3 regions of the Klebsiella oxytoca genome follow, and region 3 is predicted to be linked to each of the others. Evidence: predicted binding sites of a transcription regulator. Region 3 holds the regulator's gene; each other region holds the start of a gene.
What was found. The regulator LexA, encoded in region 3, represses DNA repair genes until DNA is damaged. The targets are predictions, from matches to a motif close to TNCTGTATGTACATACAGNA.
Positions count from the first base shown of each region.

Region 1: a site for LexA is predicted at 1,751-1,770, ahead of rmuC (DNA recombination protein RmuC). Genes of this name have one in related genera too.
Region 2: a site for LexA is predicted at 2,400-2,419, ahead of GJ746_RS15830 (YebG family protein). Genes of this name have one in related genera too.

Region 1 covers NZ_CP046115.1:235,332-240,351, reverse strand. The annotation lists gene ubiE (bifunctional demethylmenaquinone methyltransferase/2-methoxy-6-polyprenyl-1,4-benzoquinol methylase UbiE) at 1-189, opposite strand, end outside; gene rmuC (DNA recombination protein RmuC) at 260-1,708, opposite strand; gene udp (uridine phosphorylase) at 1,847-2,608, opposite strand; gene GJ746_RS01120 (dienelactone hydrolase family protein) at 2,876-3,688, shown strand; gene GJ746_RS01115 (transporter substrate-binding domain-containing protein) at 3,692-4,381, opposite strand; gene metE (5-methyltetrahydropteroyltriglutamate--homocysteine S-methyltransferase) at 4,535-5,020, opposite strand, start outside.
Region 2 covers NZ_CP046115.1:3,396,464-3,401,483, reverse strand. The annotation lists gene edd (phosphogluconate dehydratase) at 1-394, shown strand, start outside; gene GJ746_RS15840 (bifunctional 4-hydroxy-2-oxoglutarate aldolase/2-dehydro-3-deoxy-phosphogluconate aldolase) at 432-1,073, shown strand; gene purT (formate-dependent phosphoribosylglycinamide formyltransferase) at 1,121-2,299, opposite strand; gene GJ746_RS15830 (YebG family protein) at 2,435-2,794, shown strand; gene GJ746_RS15825 (tellurite resistance TerB family protein) at 2,938-3,618, shown strand; gene ptrB (oligopeptidase B) at 3,846-5,020, shown strand, end outside.
Region 3 covers NZ_CP046115.1:347,464-352,483, reverse strand. The annotation lists gene GJ746_RS01645 (CsbD family protein) at 1-22, opposite strand, end outside; gene dinF (MATE family efflux transporter DinF) at 148-1,464, opposite strand; gene lexA (transcriptional repressor LexA) at 1,537-2,145, opposite strand; gene GJ746_RS01630 (diacylglycerol kinase) at 2,268-2,636, opposite strand; gene plsB (glycerol-3-phosphate 1-O-acyltransferase PlsB) at 2,766-5,020, shown strand, end outside.

The DNA.
Region 1 (5,020 bases), 110 kb from region 3:
ACGGCGCACACCGCTGCAATCGATGGTGAAACGCTTCCACAAACGATGAATACCGAACGACATCAGGTCGTTCATTACGTCATATTTTGCGGCCACAGAATGAAATACATGCGCCACCATGTCAGCCTTCTGCTCTTTGGCGACAGTCTGAAAGCCAAAATGCGTCGTTTCTTGTGAATCCTCAACCATCTCAATGCCTGCTTGCTTATCAAGAAAATGTTCGTTGAGTGTAACAGGTTTAGCGCACTTCCCATACGCTTCAACGCGGTTGAGGGCGGTTGTCATACGCGGTAGTCGCCGCGCTATCGGACGAAAAACCGTTATCTTCTGGTTGGTTATCATCGTTCGCAAGCAAGTATTCCTCATCCTGTGCCGTTGCCTGTTCAACCAGGTCAGGATTAATTCCACGTTTAACCTCTACGCCGAGGCCGCGGAACGATTCCGCCTGTACCAGCAGATTACCGCGCCCGGAGACGAGCTTTTTCATTGCCTGACGGTAATTATCCTGAGCTTTATCGAGGCCCTGACCAATAGCGGACATATCGTCGACAAACAAACGCATCTTGTCGTACAGCCGCCCCGCTCTTTCGGCAATTTTTTGCGCGTTACGGCTCTGGTGCTCATAGCGCCAGAGATTGGCGATAGTTCGCAGCGCCACCAGCAGCGTGGTCGGACTCACCAGCATGATGTTGTTCTTCAACGCTTCGCTAATTAGCTCCGGCTGACGATCGATGGCCAGCAGAAAAGCCGGCTCTACCGGAATAAACATCAAAACGTAGTCCAGCGAGCGTAAGCCCGGTAGCTGCTGATAGTCTTTACGCCCCAGCAAACGCATATGGTTGCGCACGGAAGCAATATGCTCCTGCAGCGCCGCTTCACAGGTGTAGTCATCATCTGCGTTGAAGTAACGCTCATAAGCTACCAGGGTCATCTTGGCATCGATAACTACATCTTTCCCCTGCGGTAAACGGACAATCACATCAGGCTGCATCCGCGAACGGTTTTCCGTTTCAATGCTCACCTGGGTTTGATACTCATGGCCCTCCCGCAGCCCTGATGCTTCCAGTACGCGGGTCAACACCACCTCGCCCCAGTTGCCCTGGGTTTTGTTATCGCCTTTGAGCGCGCGGGTCAGATTTAGCGCTTCCTGGGCCATCTGCGCATTTAGCTGCTGAAGATTGCGGATTTCATGGGCCAGAGTATGGCGCTCACGCGCTTCCTGGCCAAAGCTATCCTGTACCTGGCGGCGAAAGCCATCCAGCTGCTCGCGAAGCGGCGTCAGCAGCCCGTGCAGGCTCTGGCGGTTCTGCTCGTCCACCCGGCGATTACTGTGCTCAAAAATACGGTTTGCCAGGTTCTCAAACTGCTCGCTAAGCCGCTGTTCGCTGTTAACCATCTGGCGGATTTTATCTTCAGCGTGCAGCTGAGTGGATTCAAGACGGGTGGTCACTTCGCGGAGATCGGCTTCCAGCGAGGCGTTAATATCGCGCAGACTGCGCAGCTCGTTGTTGAGCAGTTCACACTCTTCGCGCCAGTGGGACTCCTGTACCAGGCGTTGGCGGGTGGCGCTCAGCTCAATATCCAGTTCGCGCCGCTCTTCGATGAGATCGGCGCGAATTTGATCGGCATGCGCTTTAGTTGCCAGCCAGCCGACGATCAGACCTATGGCCAGCGCCACAACGGCACTTATAACAATTGAGATATCCACAACGCCCCCTGCGGCAACGACTTACGGCACAAAATAGAATTGTGCTGTACAAACGTCCAGTTGGAAAGGGTTTTCCTGCGAGGCGCTACGCAAAAAAGAAGGGCCGGAGAATCCGACCCTTATACGAAGAGAGAATAATTACAGCAGGCGGCGCGCCGCTTCCACGACGATTTTCACCGCGTGGCTTTCGGTTTGCTTCATGGTTTCCGCGTTCGGAATTTCCTGCTGGGTACGGTTTACAATAACCCCGGCAACCATACCGGCGCGCAGGCCCTGGCTGGCGCACATGGTCAGCAGGGTGGCGGATTCCATTTCATAGTTCATCACGCCCATCGACTGCCACTCTTCCATTGAACCTTTAAAGCGCCTAACCACGCGACCGGAGAAAGTGTCGTAACGTTCCTGGCCCGGATAGAAGGTGTCAGAAGAAGCGGTAACGCCGATATGGGTGGTAGCGCCGATAGATTTCGCCGCTTCAACCAGCGCGGTTGTACATTCAAAATCAGCCACCGCCGGGAACTCCATTGGCGCAAAGTGCAGACTGGCGCCGTCAAGGCGAACCGATGCCGTCGTCACCAGTACATCGCCAACATTAATGTGCGGTTGAATAGCGCCGGTGGTACCAATACGCAGGAAGGTACGGATGCCCAGCTGGGCCAGCTCTTCCACGGCGATAGAAGTCGATGGGCCGCCGATACCGGTAGAGCAGACAATCACTGCTTTACCATCCAGCTCAGCGCGCCAGGTAGTGAATTCTCGATGAGATGCCAGTTTAACCGGCTTATCCATCAGCGCGGCGATCTTTTCCACACGCTCCGGATCGCCAGGGACGATAGCCAGCGTAGCCCCTTGTAAATCGTTTTTGGTGAGGCCGAGATGAAAAACATCAGACTTGGACATAAGAAACTCCTCTGTGGGTCGAATTGTCAGCAGAAGCAAAACGGTACTTTACAGAAGCTGTCGCCTTTATTTTGTGACTACAGTCACCATGAATGAAACTCATTGCAATGACTTTCCATTAAATAGTGATAAAAATCACATTAATAAGTTAAATCGCCGAACTCTGAACAAAAGATAGCCTGTTTCGGGCACTGTGTTTTGTTAACGTCCTGTCCAGAGCAGCTATAGTTATTGCTGCGCTAATACATTAAGGGTACGGAGAATACCATGACGACAATTAAGCAAACCGGCTTCGCACCTGCAGCCACGCCGCACGCCTCAACTGCCGTTCACACATCAGATGAGAACATCATCTCCGGAGAGACATCAATCCCCTCTCAGGGAGATAACATGCCGGCATTTCATGCCCGTCCGGGCAACGTTGACGGACCTCTGCCGGTGGTTATCGTAGTCCAGGAAATTTTCGGCGTGCATGAACATATTCGCGACATATGCCGCCGTCTGGCGAAGGAGGGATATCTGGCTGTCGCGCCAGAGCTGTACTTCCGCCAGGGCGATCCTAATGATTACAGCGACATTCCTTCCCTGTTCCAGGGACTGGTCAAAACAGTGCCAGACTCTCAGGTCCTGGCCGACCTCGATCATGTCGCCAGCTGGGCCGCCCGACACGGCGGTGATGCCCATCGCCTGCTCATTACCGGCTTCTGCTGGGGTGGACGTATTACCTGGCTCTACGCCGCGCACAATCCGCAGCTAAAAGCGGCTGTCGCCTGGTACGGCAGGCTGGTTGGTGAAAAAACGCTGAATTCACCCAAGCATCCGGTCGACATTGCCGTCGATCTGAACGCGCCAGTGTTAGGGCTTTATGGCGCAAAAGATGACAGTATTCCACAGGACACAATAGAAACCATGCGCCAGGCGCTGCGTGCGGCCAACGCCACGGCGGAAATCGTGGTCTATCCCCAGGCCGACCACGCCTTTAACGCTGACTATCGCGCCAGCTATCATGAAGAATCGGCGAAAGACGGCTGGCAGCGAATGCTGGCGTGGTTTGCCCAGTATGGCGGTAAGCGCGGCTAAAGATCAGCTATTGCCGAGATGGCGGCTGACCATCCCGGCAATAGTCCCGTCCGCTATCCATGAAGACAGGTAGCGGCAAATAAACTCATAGTGCTGCGGCGCGTTGCGCGGCACGCATACCGCCTGTTGTATCTGGCTGAAGCTGTCGGGCAGAACGCGAAACTGCGGATTTTCCTGCGCCGCTTTCTCCAGAGGCTGGCGAATGCCGGCAGCCATATCGCCTTCGCCGTTGATGAATGCCTGAATAGCTTCCTGAGAGGTAGCGTACTGGCGCATCGTCGCATGTTTTAGCGTGCGAATCAGATACAGCTCGTAGGCCGCACCTTTACCAACGTTAATCACTACACCCTCCCGATCCATCTCCTGAACCGACTGGATCTTGCTGGCTTTTTTAACCATCAGCGAACTTTCGATAGTGATGTAGGGCGGCGTGAAGCGAAGCTTATCTTCCCGCGCCGGGTCGATAGCCAGAAAAGCGATATCCCATTGATCCCGTAACGCCGCATCAACCACCTGCCCGGCAGTCGGCCAGGTGACAAATCGTGCCTCACGTTGACTCTCTGCCGCCAGCTTGTTCGCCAGCTCAACGGTTATCCCTCCCGGAGAGCCATCCGGCAGAAGTGTCGCGAGAACCGGGTTGCCCAGGTTAATGGCAAAACGCAAATATCCCTTTCGATCGTTATATTTAGTCATCATTTACCTCCGAAGAGCGACATTCGCCCGATTCAGGAAACGCTTAACTGTAGCTAAAGAGATCCTTCCTGGGCAAACTCAAGACACAGGATCGCGACTTGTTGGTTAGACGTTCTTAATGCTCTTCTGTTTACCCCTTCCCACCACTCTCCATCAGGCCTGGCGTAGGTTCTGCGCAGCTTTGACCATATTGGCCAGCGCGGCGCGGGTTTCCGGCCAGCCGCGCGTTTTCAGACCGCAGTCCGGGTTTACCCACAGGCGCTCTGCCGGAATACGCTGCGCGGCCTTCTTCAGCAACGCTTCTATCCACTCGACGCTCGGGACGTTTGGCGAATGAATATCGTACACTCCCGGCCCGATTTCATTCGGGTAGTCGAACTCTTCAAACGACTCCAGCAGCTCCATATCAGAACGCGAGGTTTCGATGGTGATCACATCGGCATCCAGCGCGGCGATGGAGTCCATGATGTCGTTGAACTCGCAATAACACATGTGGGTGTGGATCTGCGTGTCGTCTTTCGCCACCGCAGCGTTGATACGAAAAGCTTCCACGCCCCACGCCAGGTAAGCATCCCAATCGCTGCGCTTCAGCGGCAGGCCTTCGCGCAGCGCCGGTTCGTCAATCTGGATAATGCCAAT
Region 2 (5,020 bases), 2.3 Mb from region 3:
GGTTCGCCATCAGGGACCAAAAGCGAACGGCATGCCAGAATTACATAAACTTATGCCGCCACTTGGTGTATTATTGGACCGCCGTTTCAAAATTGCGCTGGTGACCGATGGCCGACTCTCCGGTGCATCAGGCAAAGTTCCTTCAGCAATCCACGTGACGCCTGAAGCGTACGATGGTGGCCTGCTGGCAAAGGTACGCGATGGCGATATCATCCGCGTCAACGGCCAGACGGGCGAGCTAACGCTGCTGGTGGATGACGCAGAGCTGGCCGCGCGTCAGCCGCATATTCCTGACCTGAGCGGTTCGCGTGTTGGAACCGGCCGGGAAATGTTCGGTGCGCTGCGTGAGAAGCTCTCCGGAGCAGAACAGGGCGCAACCTGCATCAATTTTTAAGACGATTCGATTTGTAGATCTGGCGAGAGAAAATCTGATGAAAAACTGGAAAACAACTGCAGAAGCAATCCTCACCTCCGGCCCGGTTGTACCGGTAATCGTGGTGAAAAAGCTGGAACACGCTGTGCCAATGGCGAAAGCGCTGGTTGCGGGCGGCGTACGCGTGCTGGAAGTGACTCTGCGTACCGAGTGCGCGATGGACGCTATCCGCGCTATCGCGAAAGAGGTCCCGGAAGCGATTGTCGGCGCCGGTACCGTCACTAACGTTGAACAGCTGAAAGAAGTGACCGAAGCGGGCGCGCAGTTTGCTATCAGCCCGGGCCTGACCGAGTCCCTGCTGAAAGCAGCGACCGGCGAAGGCACCATTCCGCTGATCCCCGGGATCTGCACCGTATCCGAGCTGATGCTGGGTATGCAGTATGGTCTGAAGGAGTTTAAATTCTTCCCGGCGGAAGCTAACGGCGGCGTAAAAGCGCTGCAGGCGATTGCTGGCCCGTTCGGCCACATCCGTTTCTGCCCGACTGGCGGTATCTCTCCGGCTAACTACCGTGATTACCTGGCGCTGAACAGCGTGCTGTGCATCGGCGGCTCCTGGCTGGTTCCGGCAGATGCGCTGGAAGCCGGTGATTACGACCGTATCACTAAACTGGCTCGTGAAGCGGTAGAAGGCGCGAAATAATCTTCGCGCGTATTCAGAGGCCCGGTCCATTGCGACCGGGCTTTTTTTTATCCCGCAACAATAATTGCTGAAGCTGCGGCTTTGGCGCGCGCTACCGCCTCTTCGACGCTATCGGCAATCGCCAGCGTGACGCCCAGCCGACGTGAACCATCAATTTCTGGTTTGCCAAACAGACGCAGCTGCAGGCCTGCGCCGACCGCTGCCTGGATATTGCTGAAGGTGACGTTCTGGCTGGTTAACTGCGGCAGGAGTGCCGCCGAGGCTGCAGGGCCGTACTGGCGAATCGCGCCAATCGGCAGTCCGAGGAAGGCGCGAACGTGCAGAGCGAACTCCGATAAATCCTGTGAAATCAGCGTGACCATACCGGTGTCGTGCGGACGCGGCGAGACTTCGCTAAAAATCACGTCATCGCCGCAGACGAACAGCTCGACGCCAAACAGGCCGTAGCCGCCCAGAGCCAGCACCACCTTACGGGCGATTTCCTGCGCGCGCTCCAGCGCCAGCGCGCTCATCTGCTGCGGCTGCCAGGACTCGCGATAGTCGCCATCTTCCTGACGGTGACCGACCGGCGCGCAGAAGTGTACGCCGTCAATGGCGCTGACGGTGAGAAGGGTGATTTCGAAATCAAAATTCACCACGCCTTCAACGATCACGCGACCGGCTCCGGCGCGGCCGCCTTGCTGAGCATACTGCCATGCTTCAGCCAGCTGCTCGCTGGAACGAATAAAGCTCTGACCTTTACCCGATGAGCTCATTACCGGCTTAACAATACACGGATAACCAATCCCAGCGACGGCTTCACGAAATGCGTCTTCACCGTCGGCAAAACGGTAGGCTGAGGTCGGCAGCTGCAGATCTTCCGCGGCCAGGCGGCGGATCCCTTCACGATTCATGGTCAGCTTTGCGGCACGCGCGGTGGGGACGACTTTTTGCCCGGCTTGCTCCAGGGCCACCAGAGTATCGGTAGCGATGGCCTCAATCTCCGGTACGATAAAATCCGGCTTTTCCTGCTCAATCAGCGCCTGTAAAGTTTCGCCATGCAGCATATTGATAACGTGTGAGCGGTGGGCTACCTGCATGGCCGGAGCATCAGGGTAACGATCGACGGCGATGGTCTCAATTCCAAGGCGCTGGCATTCGATGGCGACTTCTTTACCCAGTTCGCCGGAACCTAACAGCATTACCTTTGTTGCCGCTGGACGCAGCGCCGTACCTAATACACTCATGACTCTCTTCCACAGTAGAAAAATATGCGGCGCATTATAAACGAAAACGTTTGCGTATGTCTTTATGTGCGTAATTTGAGTTCGGCAGGAAAATTTGATATACTGTATAAAAATACAGTATCGAGAGGCTGCATCATGGCGGTTGAAATTAAATATGTAGTGATTCGTGAAGGTGAGGAAAAAATGTCTTTTGCCAGCAAAAAAGAGGCCGATGCTTATGACAAAATGCTCGATCTGGCGGAAGTACTCAACGACTGGCTGGTGGAATGTCCACTGACTCTCGACGAAGAGCAGCGCGACAGCATGGCGATGTGGCTCGCCGAACGCAAAGATACCCTCAACCATATTCTGCGTTCCGGTAAATTGCCGGAAGCTGAGGGTAGCGCCGATGAGCCCTCCGCCCCGGCAGAAGCAGGGCATAGTGCCGACGATGTCGTTGAGTCTGACGCTGAATCTCTGGCTCCGGCAAAGCCGCGCAAAGCGAAAGCCGCCTGACTTTCCCTCCTGCCGTCGGATGGCTGGCGGCAGCCTTGCGTGTCTCCTCGCGCTAAATTTGCGCATCTTTAGCTGGCGAAAACATTTCCTGACGTCGCGTCGTTTAGGCTGGCTATATCGCTTATCGCGCAACGAGGAAATGTATGGCTAACTGGCTTAATCAACTTCAGTCTCTGCTGAGCCAGCAGGGGCGCTCTTCTTCATCTGACGATCAATCAAGCGGCAAAAACTTACTGCTACCGGGCGCGCTCGGTGGGCTGGCAGGACTACTGGTTGCCAGCAAATCTTCGCGCAAGCTGTTAGCTAAATACGGCACCGGCGCGCTGCTGGTAGGCGGCGGTGCGGTTGCAGGCAGCGTGTTGTGGAATAAGTATCAGCAGAAAATGCGCGCCAGCGCGCAGCAGACGCCGGTGCAACCTGCTCCAGCGCCGTCTCAATCTCCTGCGCCAGCCGAACTTGATGCCCGCAGCGAACGGTTGATAATGGCGCTGATTTTTGCCGCGAAAAGCGATGGTCATATCGACGACCGTGAGCGAGCAAATATTGAAGAGCAGCTGCGCGCGGCAAACATTGATGTACAGGGCCGGGTGTTAATCGACCAGGCGCTGGCGCAGCCGCTGGATCCCCAGAGCCTGGCGCAGGGGATCGGCAGCGAGCAAGAGGCGCTTGAAGTCTATTATCTCAGCTGTGCGGTCATTGATATCGACCACTTTATGGAGCGCAGCTACCTGAATGCCCTCGGTGAGGCGCTTAAGCTACCGTCGGAAGTGCGTGCGGAAATTGAACGAGATATTCAGGCGCAAAAACAGGCGATAGCGGTTTAAATCCGCCCGTTTCGCTTGCATCGCTGGCGACTTTTGCCACCCTTATATATTGTGTAGTCACGTTATCCTTCAGGCTGCTTAGAGGCAGCCTGAAATCTAAATATATGCCCTCAATCATTTGAGTTGCTGGCAGACGGCGCGTAAGGGCGTGCTGGATGAGCCGGGTAACCCTGCCGACACACCGGCAACTTGGAACTTGACGGGATAAGCCGCAGAAGAATAAGCAGATGCCACCAAAAGCTAAACGGATCCCCCATGCCATGACCTTACATGGCGATACCCGAATCGATAATTATTACTGGCTACGCGACGATCAACGTTCGCAGCCGGAAGTGCTTGATTATTTGCGTCAGGAAAATGAGTACGGCAAAAAAGTGATGTCTTCGCAGAACAGCCTGCAGGACAGGATATTGAAGGAAATTATCGACCGTATTCCGCAGCGCGAAGTGTCGGCCCCCTACAGCAAAAATGGCTATCGCTACCGGCAAGTCTACGAGCCGGGCTGCGAGTATGCGATTTATCAACGCCAGCCGGTGGTTAAAGAAGAGTGGGATGAATGGGAGGTGTTGCTTGATGGCAACCAGCGTGCGGCCGGCAGCGAGTTCTATACCCTCGGTGGATTAGGGGTTTCCCCCGACAACAGCTTGATGGCGGTGGCTGAAGACTATCTTTCCCGACGGCAATATAGCCTGCGCTTCTATTCCCTCCGCGGCGAAGAGGAGTTTGCCGAAGTGCTGGACAACGTCTCGCCTGATTTTGCCTGGAGTAACGATTCACAGACTCTATGGTATGTGCGTAAACACCCAACCACGCTGCTACCCTACCAGGTCTGGCGTCATCGCCTCGGCACCCCGGCAAGCTCAGATGTGCTGGTGTATGAAGAGCTGGACGATACTTTTTACGTTAGCGTTCACAAAACGACCTCTCAACAGTTTGTGGTGATTTATCTGGCCAGCGCAACGACCAGCGAAGTGCTGTTGCTCAATGCGGAAATGACCGACGCCGAGCCGATTTGTTTTCTACCGCGGCGTAAAGATCATGAATATAGCCTCGATCACTATCAGCACGCTTTTTATCTGCGATCCAACCGCGAAGGGAAGAACTTCGGCCTGTATCGCAGCACCCTGCGCGATGAGCAGCAGTGGGAGACCTTGATCCCCGCGCGTAACGAAGTGATGCTGGAAGGATTTACTCTGTTTACCGACTGGCTGGTGGTCGAAGAGCGCCAGCACGGGCTCACCAGCCTGCGCCAGATCAATCGTCAGACAAGAGAGTCCCAGGGCATTGCCTTTGACGACCCGGCCTATGTGACCTGGCTTGCCTATAACCCGGAGCCGGAAACTTCGCGCCTGCGCTACGGTTATTCCTCCATGACGACTCCGGATACGCTGTTTGAACTGGA
Region 3 (5,020 bases):
CGCCGATTTCGTCTTTATTCATCATGCAATCCTCATCGTTCGGTGAATGAACAGCCCGCTGTGTCTCGGACATGACTTAACTATAGATGAGTATTCTGGGTAAGATTTATTATTCGGAATCTTTAACCACCAGAACAATAAAATACACTATGAAAACCAGGTACCGCGCCGCCAGTGCCGCCGCCAGATGACAGCCAAAGAAACGCCGCGTAGAGCGAGAAATACGGCCAGCGCCAGCCACAGTCCATGATTACCGAGCAGCGGTACCGTCAGCAGCGTCAGAGCAAACCCTGCCGCCGCCACCGCCATGCTGTTACGCATCTCCGCACCGCGCGTCGCGCCGATAAACATACCGTCGAGCAGGTAGCACCAGACGCCAACGAGCGGCAGTATCATCTGCCACACCAGATAGCGGTCGGCCAGCTGCTGTAGCGATGACAGCGAGGTTAACAAAGCAATAATGCGTTCGCCGGCGAGGCAGTAGATGAGCGCGAACGCCAGAGCCACCATCCCTGACTGGCGGCAGGCCGCATGCCATACGGCAAGCAGTTGGCTATCGTCGCGGGCGCCGTAAGCCTGCCCCGAGTGAGCCTCTACGGCGTAGGCAAAACCGTCCAGCGCATAGGCGGTAAAGGTCAACATCGTCATGAGTACGGCATTGACCGCGACAACATCAGCGCCGAGACGGGCGCCATATACCGTTACCGCCCCAAAACAAAGCTGTAGCAGCAGCGATCGCAGCATGATGTCGCGATTCAGCGCCAGCAGACGTCGTATATCTCCGCGCCAGGCATTTTTCAGCATCAACAGGGAAACGCCGCGTAGCGCCAGCACCCGTTTCGCCATTAGCAGGCCAATGACGAAAGTGGCATATTCTGCCGTAACCGTCGCCAGTGCCGCCCCCTGCACATTCATGTGCAGGCCCATCACCAGCCATAAATCGAGCACAATATTGAGCACGTTACCGACCACCAGCAGGATCACCGGCGCTCTGGCGTACTGTACCCCAAGCAGCCAGCCCAGCAGAACCAGATTTGCCAGCGAAGCCGGAGCGCTCAGCCAGCGGATCTCAAGGAAGCGCCGGGCCTGCTCAAGTACCGCTTCGCTACCGCCAACGATATGCAGCGCCAGATTTATTAACGGGATCCTGAAGAGAACAATCGCCAGCCCGGCGGCCAGCGCCAGGCCTAGCGGTTGCACCAGCGCACGCGCCAGCCGCTGCGGATCTTTTGCGCCAAACGCCTGTGCCGTTAGTCCGGTCGTGCTCATTCGCAGGAACAAAAGCAGCATAAAGAGGAAACTGGTCGCCGTCGCACCGACGGCCACGCCGCCCAGATAAACCGGGCTGTCGAGGTGACCAATAACGGCAGTATCCACCAGTCCCAGCAGAGGAACGGTGATATTGGAAAAGATCATGGGCAGCGCTAAGCGCCAAAGGGCTTTGTCGGCGGCGTTAAAAAGCATGGGGAAAGAGCCAAAATGAGGAAAAACGACGCGGCATCATACAATTACTGATGATGCCGCGGGATGAAGAAATTACTGCCAGTTGCCGTTACGGATAACGCCGACGGCCAGGCCTTCAATAGTAAAACTCTGCTCGCGGAGATCCACCACAATCGGTGAAAATTCGCTATTTTCTGGCAGCAGTTCAACGACGTTACCCTGCTTTTTCAGACGCTTCACGGTAACTTCTTCGTCAATGCGCGCCACAACCACCTGGCCGTTACGCACATCCTGCGTTTTATGTACCGCCAGCAGGTCACCGTCGAGAATACCGATGTCTTTCATCGACATCCCGCTGACGCGCAGCAGAAAATCGGCATTCGGTTTAAACATGGCCGGATCGACCTGATAGTGACCTTCAATATGCTGTTGCGCCAGCAGAGGCTCGCCTGCCGCGACGCGACCGATAAGCGGCAGACCCGTTTCTTCTTCCGTCAGTAGACGAATACCGCGGGAGGCACCGGAAACGATCTCAATTGCGCCTTTACGCGCCAGCGCTTTCAGGTGTTCTTCCGCCGCGTTTGGGGAACGAAACCCCAAGCGCTGAGCAATCTCCGCACGCGTCGGCGGCATGCCCGTCTGGCTGATATGATCCCGAATGAGATCAAACACCTCTTGCTGCCTGGTCGTTAACGCTTTCATTCCGCCCCCTGGGTGTATATACAGTTATGCTGTGAGTATATACAGCTAACGGTGATTTTGGAACCACATTTCACACAAAAATCAGGAGTTTCTTTCCGTTTTGCGAGCAGATACGAAAGGACTTAGCGATAGTTTGCCCATAAAAGCACTGCCCATGTGATCAGCGCGATGATAATCGCCAACAACACCGCCGCAGAGCCCATGTCTTTTGCTCGCCCCGAGAGCTCATGGCGTTCAGGGCCGATACGGTCCACGACCGCTTCAATCGCGCTGTTGATAATTTCAACTATCATCACTAACAGGACTGAGCCAATTAACAGCACTCGCGTAATGGCATCAACGTCTAACCAGCAGGCTATCGCCACGGCAATAATGGCCGCGACGCCTTCCTGACGAAATGCGGCCTCATTGACCCATGCCGCGCGAAATCCTTTCCAGGAATACCCTGCAGCTTTAATAATTCGGGTTAACCCAGTGGTATTATTGGCCATCAAACGAACCTTTTTATGTAAATGACATCAATGAGTGTACGCGTTTACTGCGTTACAACGGAAATTTTGCGCACTTTCTGTTATTCTTGCGGCGCATTTGCATGATTAACCAGAGGCTTCACATCGTCTATGTCTGGCTGGCAACGAATTTACTATAAATTACTGAATTTACCATTAAGGGCGCTGGTAAAGAGCAAGTCGATTCCGGCACAACCTGCTCAGGAATTAGGCCTGGATACCTCGCGGCCGATTATGTACGTCCTGCCCTACAATTCGAAGGCGGACCTGCTGACGCTGCGCGCGCAATGTCTGGAACATGAGTTACCGGACCCACTAGAGCCGCTTGAGATCGATGGCGCCCTGCTACCGCGCTACGTATTCATCCACGGCGGACCACGCGTGTTCACCTATTACACGCCGAAAGAAGAGTCTATTAAGCTATTCCACGACTATCTCGATTTGCACCGCAACCATCCTGACCTTGACGTGCAAATGGTGCCGGTCTCGGTCATGTTTGGCCGCGCACCGGGACGTGAAAAAGGCGAGGTTAACCCTCCTCTGCGCATGCTCAACGGGATACAAAAATTCTTCGCCGTTCTGTGGCTGGGCCGCGACAGTTTTGTGCGTTTCTCACCTTCGGTCTCTTTGCGGAAGATGGCGGACGAGCACGGCACCGATAAAATTATCGCTCAGAAGCTGGCCCGCGTGGCGCGTATGCATTTCGCCCGGCAACGTCTGGCGGCCGTCGGTCCACGTCTGCCTGCGCGTCAGGATCTGTTTAATAAACTACTGGCATCGAAAGCCATTGCTCGCGCCGTAGAAGACGAAGCGCGCAGCAAGAAAATCTCCCATGAAAAGGCGCAGCAAAACGCTATCGCCCTGATGGAAGAGATCGCAGCGAACTTCTCCTACGAGATGATTCGTCTGACCGACCGCGTGCTAGGCTTTACCTGGAACCGCCTGTATCAGGGAATTAACGTCCATAACGCTGAGCGCGTGCGCCAGCTGGCACACGAAGGCCACGAGATAGTTTATGTTCCATGCCATCGCAGCCATATGGACTATCTGCTGCTCTCTTACGTCATTTATCATCAGGGGCTGGTTCCGCCGCACATCGCTGCCGGCATCAACCTGAACTTCTGGCCAGCCGGGCCGATTTTCCGCCGCGGTGGCGCATTCTTTATTCGCCGTACGTTTAAAGGCAATAAGCTCTATTCAACGGTATTCCGCGAATATCTTGGCGAACTGTTCAGCCGCGGCTACTCCGTTGAGTACTTTGTCGAGGGCGGTCGTTCCCGTACCGGGCGTCTGCTGGATCCAAAAACCGGCACCCTGTCGATGACCATCCAGGCGATGCTGCGCGGCGGCAATCGTCCGATCACTCTGGTACCGATTTATATCGGCTACGAGCACGTGATGGAGGTCGGTACCTACGCTAAAGAGCTGCGCGGCGCAACGAAAGAGAAAGAGAACCTGCCGCAGATGTTGAAAGGTCTCAGCAAGCTGCGCAATCTCGGTCAGGGCTATGTTAACTTCGGTGAACCGCTGCCGCTGATGACCTATCTCAACCAGCACGTGCCGGACTGGCGTGAGTCTATTGACCCCATCGAAGCAGTCCGTCCTTCCTGGCTGACGCCGACGGTGAATAACATCGCCTCAGACCTGATGGTGCGCATCAACAATGCCGGGGCGGCAAACGCCATGAACCTGTGCTGTACGGCGCTGCTGGCATCGCGTCAGCGCTCGCTGACTCGCGAGCAGCTTACCGAACAGCTAGAGTGCTACCTCGCCCTGCTGCGCAACGTGCCATATTCGGCGGATGCGACCACCCCAGCGGCTTCTGCCAGCGAACTTATCGACCACGCGCTGCAGATGAACAAATTCGAAGTCGAGAAAGACACTATCGGCGATATCATCATTCTGCCGCGCGAGCAGGCCGTCCTGATGACCTACTACCGCAACAATATCGCCCATATGCTGGTGATGCCGTCGCTGTTGGCCGCTATTGTGACCCAACATCGTCGTATTACTCGCGGCGAAATCTTGCGTCACGTCGAGATGTTCTATCCGTTCCTGAAGGCTGAACTGTTCCTGCGTTGGGAAAAAGCGGAGCTGGCGGGCGTTGTCGATGCGCTGATTGCTGAAATGGAGCGTCAGGGTCTGATCGCCCTGAACGACGATGAAGTAAGCGTCAATCCGTCTCATGCCCGTTCTCTGCAGCTGTTGGCCGCAGGCGCGCGTGAAACGCTGCAGCGCTACGCTATCACCTTCTGGCTGCTAAGCGCTAACCCATCAATCAACCGCAGTACGCTGGAGAAAGAGAGCCGCACCGTGGCGCAGCGTCTGTCCGTGCTGCACGGCATCAACGCGCCAGAGTTCTTCGA